DNA from 2 places in the Enterobacter sp. B79-1 genome. Region 1 is predicted to be linked to the other one. Evidence: predicted binding sites of a transcription regulator. Region 1 holds the regulator's gene; the other holds the start of a gene.
What was found. Region 1 encodes Fur, which represses iron uptake genes when iron is present. Its sites were predicted from a motif close to ATAATAATGAGAACNACTATCAA; they were not measured.
Positions count from the first base shown of each region.

Region 2: a site for Fur is predicted at 4,624-4,646, ahead of feoA (ferrous iron transporter A). Genes of this name have one in related genera too.

Region 1 is NZ_JBYAZJ010000001.1:1,422,395-1,430,664, forward strand. It holds gene potE (putrescine-ornithine antiporter) at 1-53, shown strand, start outside; gene pgm (phosphoglucomutase (alpha-D-glucose-1,6-bisphosphate-dependent)) at 198-1,838, opposite strand; gene seqA (replication initiation negative regulator SeqA) at 1,863-2,411, opposite strand; gene ybfF (esterase) at 2,595-3,368, shown strand; gene ybfE (LexA regulated protein) at 3,497-3,784, shown strand; gene fldA (flavodoxin FldA) at 3,940-4,470, shown strand; gene fur (ferric iron uptake transcriptional regulator) at 4,762-5,208, shown strand; gene chiQ (ChiQ/YbfN family lipoprotein) at 5,311-5,637, opposite strand; gene chiP (chitoporin ChiP) at 5,685-7,082, opposite strand; gene glnS (glutamine--tRNA ligase) at 7,529-8,270, opposite strand, start outside.
Region 2 is NZ_JBYAZJ010000009.1:141,368-149,637, forward strand. It holds gene nfuA (Fe-S biogenesis protein NfuA) at 1-221, opposite strand, end outside; gene gntX (DNA utilization protein GntX) at 283-966, opposite strand; gene bioH (pimeloyl-ACP methyl ester esterase BioH) at 1,003-1,785, shown strand; gene feoC ([Fe-S]-dependent transcriptional repressor FeoC) at 1,757-1,996, opposite strand; gene feoB (Fe(2+) transporter permease subunit FeoB) at 2,008-4,326, opposite strand; gene feoA (ferrous iron transporter A) at 4,356-4,583, opposite strand; gene AC2T6E_RS20505 (Tex family protein) at 4,903-7,233, opposite strand; gene greB (transcription elongation factor GreB) at 7,322-7,795, opposite strand; gene ompR (osmolarity response regulator transcription factor OmpR) at 8,024-8,270, shown strand, end outside.

The sequences.
Region 1 (8,270 bases):
CGCTGTACGGTCTGGTGTCACCGCGGTTTGAATTGAAGAATAAGCACAGTTAAAAAAAAGCCCGGTGGCGCTAGCGCTTACCGGGCCTACGAGGTCAATGCAAAACGGCAACCCAAGGGTTGCCGTTTTTAATGTTTTCTCCCTCTCCCAGTGGGAGAGGGCCGGGGTGAGGGCATCAGCCCGCACCAGATCACGACTTACGCGTTTTTCAGCACTTCACTAACAATCTCTACCGCTTCTTTCTCAATCTGCTGACGGTGCTCAGCGCCGAGGAAGCTTTCGCAATAGATTTTGTACGCATCTTCCGTACCGGATGGACGCGCAGCGAACCAGCCGTTCTCGGTCATCACTTTCAGACCACCGATAGACGCACCGTTGCCCGGCGCCGCCGTCAGACGCGCGGTGATCGGATCTCCCGCCAGGGTGCTTGCGCTGACCATCTCCGGAGAGAGTTTGGACAGGGCCGCTTTCTGGGCTGACGTCGCGCTAGCCTGAATACGGTTGTAGCTTGGCGCACCAAAACGCTCCGCCAGCGCGTTGTAATGTTCCTGCGGGTTCTTACCGGTGACCGCGGTGATTTCCGCCGCCAGCAGGCACATGATGATGCCGTCTTTATCGGTTGACCACGGCGTGCCGTCGAAGCGCAGGAAGGACGCGCCCGCGCTCTCTTCACCGCCGAAGCCGAAGCTGCCGTCGTGCAGACCGTCAACAAACCACTTGAAGCCCACCGGCACTTCCACCAGCTTGCGGCCCAGCGCCTCGACCACGCGGTCGATCATCGCGGAGGAGACCAGCGTTTTACCAACAGCCACCTCTTTGCCCCACTGCGGGCGATGCTGGAACAGGTAGTTAATGGCGACGGCCAGATAGTGGTTCGGGTTCATCAGCCCGGCAGGGGTGACGATACCGTGACGGTCGTAGTCCGGGTCGTTAGCAAACGCCAGGTCGAATTTATCACGCAGCGCCAGCAGACCCGCCATCGCGCACTCGGAGGAGCAGTCCATGCGGATCGCGCCGTCTTTATCGAGGTGCATAAAGCGGAAGGTCTGATCGACGTGATCGTTCACGATGGTCAGATCCAGCTTGTAATGCTCTGCGATGCGCTTCCAGTATTCAATACCGGAGCCGCCCAGCGGATCCACGCCCAGCTTCAGACCGGCTTTCTGGATGGCCGCCATATCGACGATATCCGCCAGCCCTTCCACGAACGGCTGAACCAGATCCTGCTCTTTCACATGACCGGACGCCATGGCGGCATCCAGAGAGATACGTTTAACGCCTTTTAGATCGTCGGCTAACAGGGCGTTCGCACGGTCTTCCACCACTTTGGTGACGTTGGTGTCTGCCGGGCCACCGTTAGGCGGGTTGTATTTAATGCCACCGTCGTCTGGCGGGTTATGAGATGGCGTAATGACGATACCGTCAGCCTGAGCGCCACCTTTTTTGTTGTGTACGAGGATTGCGTTAGAGACCGCAGGCGTTGGCGTGAAACCGTTGTTCTCCTGAACAATCACATCCACACCGTTCGCTGCCAGCACTTCCAGTACGGAAATAAACGCCGGTTCAGACAGGGCGTGAGTATCTTTCCCCACGTAGCATGGACCGGTGACGCCATTTTTGGCGCGCTCTTCCGCGATGGCCTGGGCAATGGCCAGAATGTGCGGTTCGTTAAAGCTATGGCGCGCCGCGCTACCGCGGTGACCAGATGTGCCGAACTTCACTGCGTGTTCTGCGTTGCCCACGACCGGCTTCAGCACGTAATACTGCGCGGTCAGTTGAGCGACGTTAATCAAATCGCTTTGTTGTGCAGGTTGGCCTGCACGGCTGTGATTTGCCATTGCCTGGTCCTTTTGATGCAAGGGTTAAATTGTACCGCAAACCTTTTCAATCAATTCCGCCGGGAACTGCATGGACTGCATGATGTGTTCAACCATGCTGCACTTGCGGCCCGTATTGGTATTGGTGATGACCCAGTACGGTGTGCCAGGGACATGTTTAGGTTTGGTTTGATTGCCATTTTGTAACAGCGTCTGTTCGTCGCCCGCGAAATAGACGCGGGTGCGACCGTGCAGCGACTCGGTCGCTTCAGCAAACGCTTTGTTATCCAGTGAATGAAGTGTAGACAGCACGAGCATAAAGCGGTTAACCGCCTTTTTCTGCTCTGCGTATTCATCAGACAGCAGCAGTTCACGTACTGCGCGCACTTTATCTTTTGCCGGTATTACGGCAGGTTTTGCTTGTGCAACAACGCTCGGCTGAGACACGACATCTTTTGTGACAGGGGTAGCAGGCTGTGAGGCGGCGGAAATTTTAAGCATACGCCGTAAAATGTCGGACGCGCTCTCCCCGATATGCCGCGTCTGGCTGGCAATAAACTGATAGAGTTCGTCATCAACTTCGATTGTTTTCATCTTAATCCAGTGCGATATCTTATCTGAATACAAGTCGTTGGGATTATAAGGTCAAATCCCAACAGCGGATAGCGTCAAACCCGGCAGGCGGCAAAAGTCAGATTAAACTGGATCCTTGCAGCCGGGCGGCAGAATGGTCAACATGATACCCTAACCTGACATACGTAAAAAAAGAACTTTGCCATGAAATTGAATACCCGAGCGCAATCTGCACAATCGCCGAACAATAATTCTCCCATCGTACTGGTTCACGGGCTGTTTGGCAGCCTCGATAACCTGGGCGTGCTGGCGCGCGATCTGGTTTCCGACCACGATATTTTACAGGTTGATATGCGCAATCACGGTCTTTCCGGGCGTTCCGACGAGATGACGTACGCGGCGATGGCGCAGGATCTGCTGGATACGCTGGATGCACATAACCTGCAGAAGGTAACGCTGATCGGGCATTCCATGGGTGGCAAAGCGGTGATGGCCCTGACGGCGCTCGCGCCAGAGCGTATCAACGGGCTGGTTGTCATTGACGTCGCGCCTGTGGATTACAACGTCCGCCGTCACGATGAGATTTTCGCCGCTATTAATGCGGTCACAGAAGCGGGCGTCGCAACACGCCAACAGGCCGCCGCCGTGATGCGTGAGCATCTGGATGAAGAAGGCGTCGTGCAGTTCCTGCTGAAGTCGTTTGTCGACGGGCAATGGCGTTTTAACGTGCCGGTGCTCTGGGAGCAATACAACAACATCGTGGGCTGGGGAAACGTCCCCGCGTGGCCACACCCTACCCTCTTTATTCGCGGCGGAAACTCGCCTTACGTTACCGATGCCTACCGCGACACGCTGCTGGCCCAATTCCCGCAGGCTCGCGCCCATGTGATCGCCGGTGCCGGGCACTGGGTTCACGCCGAAAAACCGGACGCCGTGCTGCGCGCCATTCGTCGCTATCTCTCTGATACTGCAAATTGATTAAAAAGAGAGCGACTGGAAGGTTGTGGGCTTCCAGTCGTTGGCGTGCCGTTTTCGGTGATGTATGATGGCGCGCTTATCGCCCGGGCATTAGCAGGGCGGCGTATTTCCCCCGAAGTCTCAGAATCATGGCCAAAGAACAAACGGACCGTACGACACTAGATCTGTTCGCGAATGAGCGTCGACCGGGACGACCGAAAACGAATCCGCTCTCGCGCGATGAACAGCTGCGTATTAATAAACGCAACCAGCTTAAACGCGATAAAAATCGTGGGCTTAAGCGTGTCGAACTGAAGCTGAACGCCGATGCTGTCGATGCACTAAATGAGCTGGCCGAGGCGCGTAACATCAGCCGCAGCGAACTGATTGAAGAGATGTTAATCACCCAACTTGAGACATTGCGCAGCAAGGCATAAGTCTGAAAATCCCCTTTATGACCCTTTTCATGTAGCACAGAGTGCAGTCCTGCGCGATAGCTGTTTCCGCAGGGTTGCCTGTTCTGCTATTATTGCCCTTATCCGTGGACAAATTGCGCCACCATACCATTAAGTTTCAAGAGGTTATTTTACTCATGGCAATCATCGGCATTTTCTTTGGCAGTGATACCGGCAATACCGAAAATATCGCAAAAAACATTCAAAAACAGCTCGGTAAAGACGTTGCCGATGTGCACGACATCGCCAAGAGCAGCAAAGAAGATCTCGAAGGCTATGACATCCTGCTGCTGGGTATACCGACCTGGTACTACGGTGAAGCGCAGTGTGACTGGGACGATTTCTTCCCAACCCTGGAAGAAGTTGACTTCAACGGTAAGCTGGTCGCGCTGTTCGGTTGTGGCGATCAGGAAGATTACGCAGAATACTTCTGTGACGCACTGGGCACCATCCGCGACATCATTGAACCACACGGTGCGGTGATTGTCGGCCACTGGCCAACGGCGGGTTACCACTTTGAAGCCTCTAAAGGCCTGGCAGACGACGACCACTTTGTCGGCCTGGCAATTGACGAAGACCGTCAGCCGGAACTGACCGCTGAACGCGTTGAGAAATGGGTTAAGCAGGTTCGCGAAGAACTGAACCTCGACGACATTCTTAACGCCTGATTTCCCGGTGGCGCAACTCCGGTTGCGCCCGCTTACCAGGTAAAACCGATTAAATTAATTGCTACAAACTTTTAACTTTTTCGTTCAGACCTGTACAATATCCCCCTGGTAAAAAGTGGATGCCATCGAACAAGTTTGTTGGTGATACCACGTTTTTATAAGCATACTTTGCTTGAGACTTGCAGTTTTCATTTAGTCATGGCAGTTCTATAATGAGACGCATTATCCCAAGTGCATTTTCTGTCACTTCTTCTTTAGAAGTGAATCGTTTAGCAACAGGACAGATTCCGCATGACTGACAACAATACCGCATTAAAGAAGGCTGGCCTGAAAGTAACGCTTCCTCGGTTAAAAATCCTTGAAGTGCTTCAGGGGCCAGACAATCACCATGTCAGTGCGGAAGACCTCTACAAACGTCTTATCGACATGGGTGAAGAGATTGGGCTGGCAACCGTGTATCGTGTGCTGAACCAGTTCGATGACGCGGGCATTGTTACCCGTCATAACTTCGAAGGCGGCAAATCCGTTTTCGAGCTGACCCAGCAGCACCATCACGATCACCTGATCTGCCTCGATTGTGGCAAGGTTATTGAATTCAGCGATGATTCCATCGAATCACGCCAGCGTGAAATCGCCGCACGTCACGGTATTCGCCTGACCAACCACAGCCTGTACCTGTATGGTCACTGTGCTGAAGGCGATTGCCGTGAAGACGACCACGCGCACGACGCGAAATAATATCGTGTTTATACTCTGAGCCAGCCGTAAGGTTGGCTTTTTTTTGCCTGTTTTTGGGCAAAAAAAAGCCCGGTGACGCAGCGCCACCGGGCGTAAAGCAACTTATTTATTGTTACTGCGAATATCGCTCCAGATCTTATCGCAACGCTTCGCCACTTCCTGATCGTTACCGGTTTTACGCGCCTGAATGCAGGCCTGGTAATCCATCACGCGGACGTTTTCCTGCGTCGCAAACTGCTCATGCGCTTTCTCTTTCTTCAGCACGTTCAGCACGCTCTGACAGGCTTCGATTTTCTCCGGCGACCCTTCCGCTGTATTGATACAGGCGCTATAGGCCTCCTTCAGGCGGGAATCTTCTTTTGGTGCCTCAGTCTGAGCACACGCCACCAGCCCTGATGCCAGCAACGCGACGATTACGATTTTTTTCATCATGTGCAGTCTCCATACCGGCGGGACGTTGCCCGCCGGTGTGTTCATCAGAAGATAGTAAATGGCGCGATAACCATGAATTTCACGTCACGTTCATCCTGGAAGATGTTGCCGTAACCGCCCGCGTAGCTCGGGATATCGGAGTGGTTGTCATACTGCGTGAAATGCAGTTTGAACATCGTGCCTTTCGCGCGGCCATCCTGCAGGGTGTAGATCGCATCCAGGCTGTAAGAAGACTCTTTCAGACGATAGTTTGGATCGTAGTACGCGTCCGGTGTCGCCATATCCGCAGGTTTTGCGTCCCAGGCGTAAGCGTAAGATGCACCCACCGCCCAGCCAGGCAGGTTCCAGTTTTTCAGGTCATACATTGCGCCGAAGAACAGCGCTTTTTCACCATCGGCGTTGAAGTCAGAGCGGTTATCCCACCAGATATCAAGACGACCGTTAGAGGACGCGTAGGTTGGCGTCATACGCTGCAGGAAATAGCCCTGCTGCCCTTCTGCCTTCACCCATGTTCCCTCCAGACGTAAATCGACCTGGCCCACTTTGTAGCCGAAGGTCAGTGCCTGCAGCCATGCAGTGCCGTCATAGATATCGTTAACGGTGCCATTGCTGGCTTTATCGCGCGTGCCGTAGAACTGGTAGCTGGTGCTCAGCGGGCTGCCCACAACATCAAATTTGTAGCTGGCTTTAGCAAAATACTGATCGATATACCCTTCCGCCTGACCAAATGCAGCTTCCAGGACCAGGTCGTTTTTAAAGTCGTATTTTGCGCCCAGCGAGTGGAGGTAATCGACTTTGGTTTTCTTATCGTTCTGGTAGAACTTGTCCATCTCAATGTGCCACGGTGCTTTGTACTCGTTGGTCCACATATAGGAGAAGCTCAACGCGCCCGCATCGCCGTAGTCAAAGTTAGCCCCGGCTTCCGCGCCCTGGTAGGTACCCGGCATAAAACTCCAGTGCGGCGCTAACAGCGTTTGACCGGTTGGCTGAATATAGCCCCCACGCGCCCACACCGGGCCGTATTTGAATTTCGCTGCTGCCTTGTACAGGCTGACACCGCTTTTATCGCCAGACCAGTCTTCTTTATACGCTTTGTTACTGGAGGAGAAGGCGATTTCATTCGGGTGTCCGCTGTCGCCGTTTTCAGCCATTTCAATGGCGGTGAAGGCAGCAATATCCAGACCGAACATATCCGCGGCATAGCCTGACTGGAAGTCCAGGTTGGCGTTCCAGGTAGAGTGCGAAAGGTTGGTTTTGTATTTGTCTTCAGTGACGTCTTTACGGTCACGCTCACGCTGCCAGTAATAAATACCGCCCGTGAGGGTAGAATCATCGATGAAACCTTCTGCCTTAGCTTCTGGGGTGATCGCCAGGCTCGACATTGCTGTCACACCGGCGATAGCCAGCGCCAGCGCACTACGTTTGCCACTGAACGTACGCATAGATTATTCCTCTTTGACGAATTAAAACGCCTCAACGGCGAAAATATAAAAGACCAAAAGGTCAGGGGTAGTTAGAAATACCCTCGAATTAACTACCGCCTTTAGGTTATTTTTCGCGACGCGAATTATCAATGCTTTTCCGTGGGCAAAAGTCAGGATTATGACGAAGTGCACATAATTCGTAGTGCTTTGTAACATTTACAGGAGAGCGAGAATTGGCGGGGAAATATCAGAAATTTCAGCGGGTAGCGCAGGTATTCGCTGTTTATTTTTCATCCTTTTTGTATTTCGTAAAAATACAAACTTTTTTTAGAAAAATAAGTAGCACCTCATTGACCTGATATTTTAGTGGCTTATCTTTAAGCCCTGGCTTAATACCATGATCATTAAATAAAAAAAACGCCGCAATAAGCGGCGTTTGTTTCTCCTTGACCAGAGCAGCAATATTATTCGCCGATCTTAGCCCAGGTGTCACGCAGGCCGACGGTACGGTTAAATACCGGTTTTTCTGCGGTGCTGTAACGGCTGTCCAGGCAGAAGTAACCTTCACGCTCGAACTGGAACGCTTTACCCGCTTCAGCCGCTTTCAGGGACGGCTCAGCGTAACCCTGCCTGATAACGAGTGATTCCGGGTTAATGGTCGCCAGGAAATCGTCAGCCGCACCTGGGTTAGGCACGCTGAACAGACGGTCATACAGACGGATCTCAACCGGCAGCGCGTGGGAAGCGCTCACCCAGTGAATAACGCCCTTCACCTTACGGCCATCAGCAGGATCTTTACTCAGCGTTTCTGCATCGTAAGAACAGAAAATAGTGGTGATGTTACCTTCTGCATCCTTCTCAACGCGCTCAGCTTTAATCACGTATGCATTACGCAGACGGACTTCTTTGCCCAGCACCAGACGCTTGTACTGCTTGTTCGCTTCTTCGCGGAAGTCAGCACGATCGATCCAGATTTCGCCGCTGAACGGCACGTCGCGGGTACCCATCTCCGGCTTGCTCGGATGGTTAGGCATAGACACCAGCTCGCTCTCTCCCTGCGGGTAGTTTTCGATAACCAGTTTAACCGGGTCGATCACCGCCATCGCGCGCGGGGCGTTTTCGTTCAGGTCTTCACGGATGCAGGATTCCAGAGAAGCGATTTCAATGGTGTTGTCCTGTTTGGTGACACCGATACGTTTGCAGAAC
Region 2 (8,270 bases), on a different contig from region 1:
TCAAGATACGGCGCGCTCAGTTCATCGACGTACGCGGTGAGCTGTTCAAATTTAAGGGCGGTGTCAGTTGCTTCCACAGCGTCCGGAGGACAATACGAGACACCACATTCTGCATTCGGAGTGCCTGGATTGATCACAAACACGCGGATCTGCGTCCCTTCTTCCTGATTTGCCAGCAATTTGGCAAAGTGCGCTTGTGCAGAATCGGAAATACGGATCATAGCTTTGGCCTAATAGTTGACTAAATTACCTGGGTATAATCATACGCCCATTGAAGAAGGGCTACAAGGTACGGCACAGACACCATACCTGAACCGACGCGGCGCCGCTTTGCAAAAGCAGTCGGGAAAGTTCAGCAACGGTACTGCCCGTGGTGACGACATCATCCACAAGCGCGATATGGAGGCCGTGAACCGGCAATTCAAGGCGAAAGGCATTTTTCAGGTTTCTTTTGCGAAGCCGGGCGCTGAGCTGATGCTGTATTGCGGTTGCCTGCACGCGCCTGAGCGCTGAGGCAGCGTAACGGCATCCGAGCCAGCGGGCGAGCGGACGACAGAGCAGGTCGCTTTGGTTATAGCCGCGCCGCCAGTGGCGACGGTGGTGCAGGGGGACATTCATCAGCATGTCGACCCGCGGCAGCGCGCGCGTTCGTCGTGCCTGCAACACGGCGAGAAGCAGCAAGCGGGCAAGAGGCGTCGCCAGTACGCTTTGGTGGGAAAACTTCAGTGCGTGGATAAGTGAACTGAGCGGCGGAACATAATTATCCACCGCCACAAGCGCTTGCCACGGCGGCGCTTTTTTTAGGCAGCGACCGCAGGGGATCGCCAGGCTGACCGCCGGTAACCCACACTGCGGACACCCGGCGATTCGTCCTTCCAGCGAGCGGGTACAGACGGAACACATCCCCCACGCGCTGAGCGCAAGCGGCATTCGGCATAGCCAGCACAAGCCGGGCACTGTTAGCATAGGCAACCTCCATGTAAAAAAAGAGAACGATAGCTGATGAAGACGCTGTGGTGGCAGACCGTCGGGACGGGAAATTGTCATCTTGTGCTGCTGCACGGATGGGGACTGAATGCGGAAGTGTGGCGTTGCGTAAGTGAGGAACTCGCCTCGCAATTTACGCTGCATCTGGTGGATTTGCCGGGCTATGGCCGCAGCCGTGGCTTTGGCGCGATGTCGCTTGATGAGATGGCGCAGCAGGTTCTGGATGCCGCGCCGCAAAACGCCGTCTGGCTGGGCTGGAGCCTGGGTGGGCTGGTGGCAAGCAAAATTGCGCTGGATAACCCCGGGCGCGTGAGCGCGCTGGTTACCGTGGCCTCGTCCCCGAGTTTTAGCGCGCAGGATGCGTGGCCGGGTATCAAGCCTGAAGTGCTGGCCGGGTTCCAGCAGCAGCTAAGCGAAGACTTCCAGCGGACGGTGGAACGTTTTCTCGCGCTGCAGACGATGGGAACAGAAACCGCGCGTCAGGATGCGCGCACGCTGAAGCAGACCGTGCTCTCGCTGCCGATGCCTGACGTTGAGGTGCTTAACGGGGGGCTTGAGATCCTGAAAACGGTCGATCTGCGTGAACCGCTGGCGTCGCTGGCGGTCCCGCATCTGCGTATTTATGGTTATCTGGACGGGCTGGTGCCGCGCAAGGTGGTTCCGCTGCTGGATGATCTGTGGCCGGAGAGCCAATCGCTGGTGGTCGCTAAAGCGGCACACGCGCCGTTTATCTCGCACCCTGGCGAGTTTTGTTCGGCGCTGTCCGGCTTTATTCGCGCAGTGCCCACCACTCCCTGAGGCAGGCTTTCCCTTCCGGGCAACGTTTACAGCTGCCGGACAAACAACCGTCCGGCTCTTCCTGAATGCGCACGGCTTTTCCCATCGCTTCGAGTCTTTCCAGCATGGCATCGATCATCGGCTGGGGCGTATGCAGGCTGAGGCTTAGCTGCGTTGCCTCCATGCGCCCCTGTAACGCCAGTAAATCACGAACCTGAATCAACGATGCCATCTGTTTGCCCCTTAGTGACAGTCGCCAGCCGGGCTGTTGCAGCAGGAGGTCGGCGTTTTACGCGTCGCCAGCAGGTTGATATCAACGCGGCTCCGCGCCCGGCGCAGCAGGCCCATCACCATCACGTTAAACAGGATCACCGCCAGGATGCAGACCAGGCTGTAACGCGGGTGCTGGCTGAAGTTAACGGTCTGATAGAACACCGTCGCCAGGGAGTAAGCGATATTCAGCCCCCACAGAATGGAGAAGCCCATCCAGCCGCGGCTGGACTCACGGGCAATCGCCCCCATTACCGAGATGCACGGAATGTACAGCAACACGAAGATGAGGTAGCTGTAGGCCGCTGACGCACTGCCGAATTTCTCGCTCATCACGCCCATGGCGCCGGTCGCCATTTCGCCGTCGCCTTTGCTGGCCTCAATCGGATTCGCCAGCACGCTCAGGCTGAAGGTGTCTTTCAGGCTCTGCCAGGTTTCCTCAACGGCACCCAGCAGTTCGTCGCCGAGGTGAAACTCTGCCGGATTGAACTCTTGCTCCTGAATGTTCTCTGCGGTGTAGAGCGTGTTCAGCGTCCCGACAACCACCTCTTTCGCCATTGCGCCGGTGAACAGGCCAACGGTCGCCTGCCAGTTATCCTCCTGCACGCCAATCGGTTTGAAGACCGGCGTGATGACGCGGCTGACGGAGGCGAGGGCAGAGTCGTTGATGTTATCTGCCGCCTGACCGCTCAACGTGAAGCTGTTCAGCGCGCTCAGGAAGATACTGACGATGACAATCACTTTACCGGCGCGCAGCACGAAGCCTTTCAGGCGCTGCCAGGTCTGGATCGCCAGGCTCTTCAAATGCGGTACGTGGTAAACCGGCAGCTCCATCACAAACGGTGACGCTTCACCGCGCATAATGGTGTGCTTCAGCATCAGACCGGTCAGGATTGCCATCACGATGCCGAGCACGTACAGCGAGAAGACCGCCAGCGCGCCCTGCTGACCAAAGAAAGCGGCGGCAAAGACCGCAAAGATGGCCAGGCGCGCGCCGCATGACATAAATGGCGCCATCATGATGGTCATCAGCCGCTCGCGCGGCGCATCAAGCGTACGTGCACCCATCACCGACGGCACGTTGCAGCCGAAGCCAACGATCAGCGGCACGAAGGATTTACCCGGCAGCCCCAGCGCCTGCATCAGGCGATCCATCACGAACGCCGCGCGAGCCATATAGCCGGAGTCTTCAAGGAAGGAGAGGAACAGATACATCATGCCGATCTGCGGCACCAGCGGCAGCACGGTGTTGATACCGCCGCCAATCCCCTGGGCGAGGAAGATAGTTAGCCATTCCGGGAAGTGCAGGGTGTAGCCCAGCCACTGGATACCGTGCACGAATATCGCGACGGAACCGGCGTCAAAGACAGGCTGGAGCGCGCCGCCGATGTTAATGGCAAGCAGGAACATCAGGTACATCACCAGCAGGAAGATGGGCAAACCGAGGAAGCGGTTGAGCACAATCTTATCTACGGCGGCGGTAAAGCGGCTGGGTTCCGCCGTCAGGGCGTTGCTGACCACGTCGCAAATCGCGGCGATGGCCTGATAGCGCGCGTCCGCGATGTGCAGCGCCGGGTCATCCAGCTCGTCGCTCAGGCGTGCCAGCGCCACGTCCAGTTTATCTGCTGCGTCACCGGCATAGGCGCGGCTGTAGATATCGCCTTCCAGCATCTGCAGGCCGAGCCATTGACGCTGTCTGGCAGGCATGGCGGTGTCCATCTCCTGCGCCAGCTGGCTGGCTTCGCGAAGCAGCGGCTGCGCGTAGTGCACCAGTTCAACGTCGGCGTTACCTGCGTGGCGGTCAACGGCCAGCTTCAGGGCGTCAATGCCGCGCCCGCGGGTAGAGACCAGCGGAACCACCGGGCAGCCCAGGCGGGCGGAGAGGGCATCGACGTCGATGCGTAATTTCTGCTTCTCTGCGATATCGAGCATGTTAAGCGCCACGATGCAGGGAATACCCAGCTCAAGCAGCTGCAGCGTCAAATAGAGATTGCGCTCAAGGTTGGACGCATCCACCACGTTGATGAGCAGATCCGCATCGCCGCTCAGAATATAGTGGCAGGCGATCTGCTCATCGAGCGAGGTCTGGGATGAAATCGTGGTGAGCGAATAGGTGCCCGGCAGGTCAACCAGCGTGACCTGATTGTCCGTCGTCGTGAACTGGCCTTCTTTGCGTTCAACCGTCACGCCTGCCCAGTTGCCGACGCGCTGGCGCGCACCGGTTAACTGATTAAATAAGGTTGTCTTGCCGGAATTAGGATTGCCAATTAAGCCAATAGTTAATTTTTTCATTGTAATATACTCACTGAACCGCTGGCTTGTTATTGAGATAACGCTTCGACTTCAATTAAGGCGAGGTCTTTCTTACGCAGTACCAGATTGACGCGTCGGGTTTCGATATGAACGGGGTCGCCCAGCGGGGCCACGCGTACTACCTGGAATGACGAGCCGGGTAGCATGCCGAGTGACAAGAGCTTTTGCCGATAGGCGGGGCTAATTTCACGAGTAAAACCGGTAATTTTCCATGCACTGTCTGGAGTGAATTGCATAGCGCCTGATTCCACGAGAGGTTAAATAATCTACACAATGATGATAATGAGAATAGTTTTTATCAGCAATATTAAAACTGTGACGGAATGTTGTTAATCGTATTAATTTGCGGTCTGATTGACCTTGCTCAATATTTGCAGAATTACCCGGGAAGGAATAAAAAGCTTATTTGTTAATGGAGTGATAAATAGTGGTTTAAATATGGGGTCACCATATTTATTTTAATTCCCTGCGGTCTGCTTGCCGGGCGGCACTGCGTTTGCCCGGCCTACAAAATCGTAGGCCCGGTAAGCGTAGCGCCACCGGGCATTGACAACCTTAGCGTTTCTTACCCATTGCCGCCGCTAGCGCATCCATCATCGCGCTGTTGCCCGCAGGCTGCGCGTCACGCCCGCGCGGTTTCGCGGCCTTCGCTGCCGGACGCTGCTGTTCGCGACCGCCGCCGTTGCCGCCGCGGCGCGCGTTGGTTTCGCCCGGCTGCTCGTCCAGACGCATGGTCAGGGCGATACGCTTGCGCTGCAGATCTACTTCCAGCACTTTCACCTTCACGATGTCGCCCGCTTTGACCACGGTATGCGGGTCTTCAACGAACTTGTCGGCGAGGGAAGAGATATGGACCAGACCGTCCTGATGCACGCCGATATCCACAAACGCGCCAAAGTTGGTGACGTTGGTGACCGCACCTTCCAGCACCATGCCCGGCAGCAGGTCGTTCATGGTCTCCACGCCGTCGGCAAAAGTCGCGGTTTTAAACTCAGGACGCGGATCGCGGCCCGGTTTTTCCAGCTCTTTGATGATGTCGCTAACCGTCGGCACGCCAAACTGCTCGTCGGTGAAATCCGATGCTTTCAGGTTACGCAGCGCGCTGCTGTCGCCCATCAGGTCTTTCAGCGCCTGCTGGGTCGCGGCCAGAATGCGCTCCACCACAGGGTAGGCTTCCGGGTGAACGGTAGAGGCATCGAGCGGGTTATCGCCGTGGTTGATACGCAGGAAGCCCGCGCACTGCTCAAAGGCTTTCGGCCCCAGACGGCTCACCTTCAGCAACTGCTGACGGTTCTGGAACTGGCCGTTCTCATCACGCCAGGCGACGATGTTCTGCGCCATCATGCGGGTTAAGCCCGCCACGCGGGTCAGCAGGGGAACGGAGGCGGTGTTCAGGTCAACGCCGACGGCGTTTACGCAGTCTTCCACCACTGCATCCAGCTTGCGCGCCAGCTGCGTCTGGCTCACGTCGTGCTGATACTGGCCCACGCCGATGGATTTCGGGTCGATCTTAACGAGTTCGGCCAGCGGATCCTGTAAACGGCGTGCGATAGAGACCGCGCCGCGCAGGGAAACGTCCAGGTCCGGGAACTCCAGCGCTGCCAGTTCAGACGCGGAATAGACGGATGCGCCCGCTTCGCTGACGATCACTTTCTGCGCCGTCACTTTCGGGAACTGTTTCTGCACGTCGAGGTAGAAACGCTCGGTTTCGCGTGAGGCCGTACCGTTGCCGATGGCGACCAGTTCCACGTTGTACTTCTCGCACAGCGCCGCCACCACGACGGCCGCTTTCGCTGCCTGACCGGTGTGCGGGTAAATAGTGTCGGTGGCGACAAGCTTGCCGGTGCCGTCAACGACGGCAACCTTCACGCCGGTACGCAGGCCCGGATCGAGACCCATGGTCGCGCGCAGGCCAGCAGGGGCGGCCATCAGCAGGTCGTGCAGGTTGCGGGCGAAAACGTTAATGGCTTCGTCTTCGGCGCGCTCGCGCACGGTGCCCATCAGCTCGGTTTCGAGGTGCATCAGCACCTTAATACGCCAGGTCCAGCTCACCACGCCTTTACGCCAGCTGTCCGCCGGGGCGTTGTTCAGGCGCAGGCCGAGGTGATCGATAATGATCTGCTCGCAGTGGCTCTCTTTCGGCGGCTCGTCAAACTGCGGGTCGGCGTTCAGGGAGAGCTGGAGCACGCCTTCGTTGCGGCCGCGGAACATCGCCAGCGCGCGGTGTGAAGGGGCGGTAGAGATCGGTTCGTGGTGATCGAAGTAGTCGCGGAATTTCGCACCTTCTTCCTCTTTACCCGTGACGACGGTAGAGACGATGTGGGCATTTTTCCACAGGTAATCACGCACTTTAGCGAGCAGGGCGGCGTCTTCAGAGAAACGCTCCATCAGAATGTAGCGCGCGCCGTCGAGGGCGGCTTTGGTGTCCGCTACGCCTTTGTCAGCGTCGATAAATTTCGCCGCTTCGGTATCAGGATCGTGGGACGGCTCGTTCCACAGCAGGTCGGCCAGCGGCTCCAGGCCCGCTTCAATCGCAATCTGCCCGCGCGTGCGGCGCTTCGGTTTATACGGCAGATAGAGATCTTCGAGTTCGGTTTTGCTCAGGGTACCGTTAATGGCGCTTTCCAGCTCGCTGGTCAGTTTGCCCTGTTCGCCGATGGATTTGAGGATCGCCTGACGACGTTCTTCCAGCTCGCGCAAATAACCCAGACGGGTCTCCAGGTTACGCAGCTGCGTGTCATCCAGACCGCCGGTGACTTCCTTACGATAGCGTGCAATAAACGGCACGGTGTTCCCTTCATCAAGCAGGCGAACGGCAGCTTCTACCTGTTCGGCTCTGGCCTGAATATCACCCGCAATAATGCGGCAGAGCGAATCTTTCATCATGGCTTTATCATCTGTTGAGTCGAAAAAATCAGGGGATAGTTATACGGGCTGACACGGCAAAATGCCAGCCGGGGAGGGCGCTCTCGGACTATTTAACGTACTCGATTTCGTTCACGTACCAGCTGGCTTCACCGGAAGGGGTCTGCACGACGGCCAGATCGCCCACTTCCTTTTTCAGCAGCGCGCGCGCCATGGGTGAGTCGATGGAGATGTAATCCTTACGACCAAAAATTTCATCGTAGCCAACAATGCGAAACCGCAGGGTGTTGCCGTCATCGTTTTCAATTTCTACCCACGCGCCGAAGAACACTTTGCCCTCCTGCTGCGGGGAGTAATCGACAATTTTCAGGTTCTCAAGGCACTTCGTCAGGTAGCGAACCCGGCGGTCGATCTCACGCAGTCGCTTTTTGTTGTACTGGTAATCCGCATTTTCGCTGCGATCGCCCAGGCTTGCGGCCCAGGTGACTTTTTTGGTCACCTCGGGACGCTCTTCGCGCCACAGGTAATCCATCTCTTTTTTGAGTTTCTCGTACCCTTCGCGGGTGATCAGGGGCGTTTTCATGGTGAAGCCTTTGCTGCCGGTTTACTGTCTTGCGCACAATACGTACCACACAGTGTAACAGACAGGATTAATAATGATTTATGTGATGAAATGAGCAGATAAGCTGCTGTTAAATATGCTTTGTAACAATTTCGACTAGAATTTATACCAGAATTAGCTGGTCGAATACGTGCACTTTTTTAGAATACGCTGTTACAAAGACTATCCGAACCTTTGGGAGTAGACACAATGCAAGAAAACTACAAAATTCTGGTCGTGGATGACGACATGCGCCTGCGCGCGCTGCTTGAGCGTTATCTGACCGAGCAGGGCTTCCAGGTTCGTAGCGTCGCGAACGCTGAGCAGATGGACCGTCTGCTGACCCGTGAATCTTTCCACCTGATGGTCCTTGACCTGATGCTACCGGGCGAAGACGGGCTTTCCATCTGCCGCCGTCTGCGCAGCCAGAGCAACCCGATGCCAATCATCATGGTGA